Linked DNA regions of Prochlorococcus marinus CUG1415. The protein of the gene in region 1 interacts with the protein of each later gene in a pairwise test. Links are inferred from orthologs where the notes say so. Each region holds a gene or a part of one and is shown in the gene's direction. Other genes may lie near its edges.

Region 1 (3,202 bases):
TTGGTAAGTTCTACAGCTGTATTAACATCAACAACACTATCCATTGCACTAGCTACAATTGGGACTTCTCTCTTTAAATTACCTATGGACCAGGAAGTGTCAGTTAAATCATAATCAAGCGTTTTTTTGCCCGGAACTAAAGCTATTTCATCAATGCCATAAGCCCTTCTGACTTTTTTGTTTAAACCAAGTTCAATATTCACGGAATTTTTCATTTATTCTGATTAAATTAACAACTAAAGGGGTAATAAGCCAAGGTTTATTCAAAAACAACAGGTTTTTTTTTAATTTGTGTGTAAATGTGAGTATTTGAGAATTAAATATATCTTTTTTTTATTTCATTATGACAATCAACGATTATTATTAAAAAAAGGTTTTTTGTATGTCTGATATTGTAGATTCCGACAATTCTGGATTAAGCGAAGATAACGATCGAATTATTCAGACCGACTTAAGAAATGAGATGTCTCGCTCTTATCTAGAGTATGCAATGAGCGTTATAGTTGGTCGTGCCCTCCCAGATGCACGGGATGGATTAAAGCCTGTTCATAGAAGAATTCTTTATGCGATGTATGAACTGGGTTTAACTAGCGGTAGACCTTATAGAAAATGTGCAAGGGTTGTTGGAGAAGTACTTGGGAAATACCACCCTCATGGTGACACTGCTGTCTATGATGCTTTGGTTAGAATGGCACAGGATTTTTCAATGCGGATGCCACTTATAGATGGTCATGGAAACTTTGGCTCTGTAGATAACGACCCGCCAGCAGCAATGAGATATACAGAATCTCGTCTGCAATCTCTCACAGATGAAAGTTTACTAGAGGATATTGAATCTGAAACAGTAGATTTCGCTGATAACTTTGACGGCTCTCAACAAGAGCCAACAGTTTTACCTGCAAGAATCCCTCAACTACTTTTAAATGGATCATCTGGAATAGCAGTAGGAATGGCAACTAATATTCCACCCCATAACTTAGGAGAATTAATCAATGGTCTCAAATCTATAATTAAAAACCCTTCGGTTGAAGATAGAGAACTTTTTGAACTAATTAAGGGTCCTGATTTTCCCACTGGAGGTCAAATCTTAGGAAAAGATGGTATTAGAGAAACCTTCAAAACAGGAAGAGGTTCAATAACGATGAGAGGTGTAGCAAATATTGAGCAAATTAAGTCTGCTGGTAGAGCAGAAAAAGATGCCGTTATAATTACGGAACTACCTTTTCAAACTAATAAAGCGGCCTTGATAGAGAGAATTGCAGATATGGTTAATGAAAAAAGATTAGAAGGTATTTCTGATATTAGAGATGAAAGTGATCGAGATGGGATGAGAATTGTTATTGAGTTAAAAAGAGATGCCTATCCACAAGTAGTTTTAAATAATTTATTTAAGTTAACACCTCTACAAAATAACTTTAGTGCAAATATTCTAGCTTTAGTTAAAGGAGAGCCCACAACTCTTTCTCTTAGGAAAATGTTAGATGTGTTTCTAGATTTTAGGGTAGAAACAATAAGGAGAAGAACAGGATTTTTATTAAAAAAAGCAGAAGAAAGAGATCACATTGTAAAGGGTCTTTTATTAGCCTTAGATTCAATGGATGAAATTATCTCTCTAATAAGATCAGCAAAAGATACTGTTTCAGCTCGAGAAAAATTACAAACGGATCATGAATTATCTTCCACACAGGCAGATGCAATTTTACAAATGCAATTAAGAAGATTAACAGCTCTTGAGGCAGATAAAATTAAAGCAGAACATGATGAGTTAACACAAAAAATCAACCAATATCAGCAAATATTAAATAGTAAAGAAAAAATTCTTGAAATTATTCTTGAAGAACTTAATAAAATCAATGAAAGATTCGCTTCTCCCAGAAAAACAGAAATATTAGATTTAGGTGGTGGGCTAGATGATATTGATCTTATAGCCAATGAGAGATCAGTGGTTCTATTAACTGAAGCAGGTTATTTAAAAAGGATGCCTGTTAATGAGTTTGAATCTACCAGTCGTGGGTCAAGGGGTAAAGCTGGCACAAAGACCCAAGAAGATGATGACGTGAAATTATTTATAAGCTGTAATGATCATGATACTCTTTTGCTTTTCAGTGATAGAGGAGTAGCTTATGCTCTCCCAGCATATAGAGTTCCTATGAGTAGCAGAACAGCAAAAGGTACTCCATCAGTTCAACTTCTCCCAATCCCAAGAGAAGAAAAAATAACTTCAATTGTTGCTGTAGATTCTTTTCATAACGATTCTTATTTACTAATGCTAACAAAGGCCGGCTTTATAAAAAGAACTTCACTTTCTGCTTTCTCAAAAATCCGATCAAATGGATTAATAGCAATTAATCTTGAAAATGGAGATGCTCTAATGTGGGTCAGATTATCAAAAGAGGGCGATAGTGTTTTGATTGGATCAAGAACAGGAATGGCGATTCATTTCAGACTAGATATAAATGAATTAAGGCCACTTGGCAGGACCGCAAGAGGGGTTAAATCAATGAACCTGAGAGAGGGAGACAATCTAGTTTCCATGGATGTTTTAACATCTGATTTGGTTGATCAATTAGCTAAAATTGATGAATCTAATAAAGAAATTGAAGTTAATCTCGAGGTCAACTCTTCAGATGGTCCCTGGGTATTAATAGCCAGTGCATTTGGACTAGGAAAGAGAGTACCCGTAACTCAGTTTAGACTACAAAAAAGAGCAGGGATGGGTTTGAGAGCGATAAAATTCAGAATTAAAGATGATGTACTAGTGTGTTTGAAGGTCCTAGGAGAAGGAGAAGAATTACTTTTTGTGACCGAAAAAGGTGTAATCGTAAGAACAAACGCAGATAAAATTTCTCAGCAATCTAGAGCTGCTACTGGAGTAAAATTACAAAGATTGGATGAAGGTGATCATTTATCAGAAGTTGTTTTAGTTCCTCATGAACAAATAGAGGGAACAGATCAACTTAGCTCAGGGGAAGAAAATTAAATGTCGAATGATAAATAAATAATATGAAAGTTCTTGATATTTTAATTTTAGGTTCCGGTCCTGCAGCATTATGTTTAGCTTCTGAATTAGCTAAGCAGGATCTAAATATAAAGGGAATATCAACAAAATCTCCAAATGAAAAATGGGAGAATACATATGGGATATGGGCCTCTGAATTAGAAGAATTAGGGTTAGAGACTTTGTTATCTCACCGATGGTGTA
Region 2 (2,930 bases), on another replicon or contig:
TTTTGAGCAATTTCTTGAAATTGTTTTACATTAATTGGATTGATCGGCTCTGCAATATCTATTAAAAAATGCTTTATTTTTTTTTGTTGATTTTCAGATGGTTTGGCTGTGCCAATATCCATATACTTGTATATTTGTCTTGAATCTATATTATGTATACGAGTTTTAAAATATTCTGCAATTTCAATGGCTAATTCTGTTTTGCCACTTGCTGTGGCTCCAATTAAAACTATTACATGAGGCTGATAAGAAGACATATTAATTTCTGAAGAAAAATCTATTAGCTATATAATTAAAGTGATTAAATTTTTCATAGACTTCGAGCCTTTCTCTTATTGCGATGGTAAGTTTAATGAAAGAACTTTTAAAAATAATATTTTAAAAGTGTAATGTTTTTTTTTTATATTAAATGAGTGAGGACAAAAGATCTAATAAAATCTCAAATGATTATGGTGCGGAACAGATTCAGGTTTTAGAGGGTTTAGAGCCAGTTCGTAAACGGCCTGGGATGTATATAGGTTCTACAGGTCCTAGAGGTTTGCATCATTTAGTATATGAGGTGGTTGATAATTCAGTTGATGAGGCACTTGCAGGGCATTGTGATCATATAGAAATAGTTCTACAATCAGATGGCTCAGCTTTAATCTCTGATAATGGACGAGGTATCCCAACAGATATTCATCCAAGGACAGGGAAAAGTGCCTTAGAAACTGTACTGACTGTTCTTCACGCGGGAGGTAAATTCGGAAGTGGTGGTTATAAAGTTTCAGGCGGCTTGCATGGAGTAGGTATATCTGTAGTTAATGCTTTAAGCGAGTGGGTGAATGTGACTGTTTATAGAGAAGGCAGTGAGTTTAACCAAAGATTTGAAAAAGGTTTATCGAAGGGTGAATTGCATACTAAAAAACAGTCTATAAAACCTTTTAAAAAAGGAACCACTATTTGTTTTAAACCCGATAAAACAATTTTTTCTGGAGGAATCGAATTTGAATATGCTCTTCTTTCATCTAGGTTAAGAGAACTAGCTTATCTGAATGGCGGTGTAAAAATTGTTTTTAGAGATGAGAGAACTGAATTGCCAGATGGTTCTTTTAAAGAAGAAATTTACTTATATGAAGGAGGCATTAAAGAATATGTTCAATACATGAATGCAGAAAAGGATTCTATTCATCCTGAGATAATTTATGTTGACTCACAAAAAGAAAATGTTTACGTGGAAGCAGCTTTGCAGTGGTGCTCAGATGTATATTCAGATAATATTTTAGGTTTTGCAAATAATATTAGAACTATTGATGGAGGTACACATATTGAAGGACTAAAGACAGTTTTAACAAGAACATTCAATAATCTTGCAAAAAAGAGAGGCAAAAGAAAAGACATTGAAAAAAATTTAGCTGGTGAAAATATTAGAGAAGGCTTGACTGTAGTTTTATCAGTTAAAGTTCCTGAGCCCGAATTTGAAGGACAAACAAAAACAAAATTAGGGAATACTGAAGTAAGAGGAATTGTTGATTCTCTTATCGGGGAAGCTCTTACAAAATATATGGAATTTAATCCTGGAATTTTAGATTTGATTCTTGAAAAAGCAATTCAATCATTTAATGCAGCGGAAGCTGCAAGAAGGGCCAGGGAATTAGTCCGAAGAAAAAGTGTTCTTGAAAGTTCTACTTTACCTGGTAAATTAGCAGATTGTAGCTCTAGAGATCCATCAGAATCAGAAATTTATATCGTTGAGGGAGATTCTGCAGGGGGTTCTGCAAAACAAGGAAGAGATAGAAAGTTCCAGGCCATTTTGCCTCTAAGGGGTAAAATTCTTAATATCGAAAAAACTGACGATACTAAAATCTATAAAAATACAGAAATTCAGTCATTAATAACGGCTTTAGGATTAGGTATAAAAGGAGAGGAGTTCAACGAAAGCTCTTTGAGATATCACAGGGTTGTAATTATGACGGATGCTGATGTTGATGGTGCTCATATAAGAACTTTATTATTGACATTTTTTTATAGATATCAAAGAGAACTTGTTGAAAAAGGTTTTATATACATTGCTTGTCCACCCCTTTATAAAGTTGAAAGAGGTAAGAATCATAAATACTGTTATAACGAGAATCAATTAAAGGATACAATTGCAGGTTTTGGAGAAAATGCAAATTATAATATTCAGAGATTTAAGGGATTAGGTGAGATGATGCCAAAACAATTGTGGGATACCACTATGAATCCTCAAACACGGATGATGAAAAGGGTTGAGATTGAAGATGCGCTCGAGGCTGACAGAATATTCAATATTTTAATGGGAGATAAAGTTGCACCAAGAAGAGAATTTATTGAAACGCATAGTAGCAACTTAGATATGTCAACTTTAGATATATGATTAATCATCTTCTTAAGAATCTTTGCTTAATTACATTTGCATTAATTGCTCCAATTACATTACCTGCTGGTGGAATTCAGAAAAATTTAAATCAAAATAAGTTTCCTATTAATACAAAAGAAATTATATTGATTTCCAATACTTCTCTTTATTCTTTTCCTGAAATTCAGGCTAAAGAATTATTAGTTCTTGATATAGGCACAACTGTATCAGTTTTACGTAATTGGAGAATCAGTGAAAGTGAACTTTGGGTTAGAGTTGAATTAGCTTCTAATCAGTTACTAGACGATCCTAATAAAATTAAAAAAGGCTGGATAAAAATGTAAGTTTGGATATTAACTCAATAATTATTGTTTTATTTGGGAGTTCTTTTGGATTGATACTAAGGATATTTATACAAAATAATTTAAAAATTAATTTAGGATTTAACATTCAAAATACTTCAATAGTAAATTTCATAGCATCGTTTTTTTTGGGAATTTTAGTGGCATTAAATTTTATTCATAACAAAATATTATTGTTATCTTATGCCGGTTTTTTAGGATCTTTTAGT

Evidence for each region.
Region 2: the proteins of gyrA (region 1) and gyrB interact in binary tests that used the Escherichia coli proteins (3 or more experiments, as listed by UniProt). The link is inferred for Prochlorococcus marinus CUG1415 from one-to-one orthologs.

Annotation. Positions count from the first base shown.
Region 1 is NZ_JAAORL010000001.1:1,002,918-1,006,119, forward strand. The notes cover bases 17-3,181. They hold gyrA (DNA gyrase subunit A), read left to right. Parts: upstream 17-382; coding sequence 383-2,980; downstream 2,981-3,181. Other genes in these bases: HA143_RS05805 (GuaB3 family IMP dehydrogenase-related protein), read right to left, coding at 17-203; crtL (lycopene beta cyclase), read left to right, coding at 3,004-3,181. Also shown: more of HA143_RS05805, read right to left, coding at 1-16; more of crtL, read left to right, coding at 3,182-3,202. UniProt on the Escherichia coli protein: A type II topoisomerase that negatively supercoils closed circular double-stranded (ds) DNA in an ATP-dependent manner to maintain chromosomes in an underwound state.
Region 2 is NZ_JAAORL010000002.1:570,649-573,578, reverse strand. The notes cover bases 1-2,893. They hold gyrB (DNA topoisomerase (ATP-hydrolyzing) subunit B), read left to right. Parts: upstream 1-409; coding sequence 410-2,377; downstream 2,378-2,893. Other genes in these bases: HA143_RS09265 (fluoride efflux transporter FluC), read left to right, coding at 2,706-2,893; HA143_RS09270 (hypothetical protein), read left to right, coding at 2,374-2,703; miaA (tRNA (adenosine(37)-N6)-dimethylallyltransferase MiaA), read right to left, coding at 1-257. Also shown: more of HA143_RS09265, read left to right, coding at 2,894-2,930. UniProt on the Escherichia coli protein: DNA gyrase negatively supercoils closed circular double-stranded DNA in an ATP-dependent manner to maintain chromosomes in an underwound state.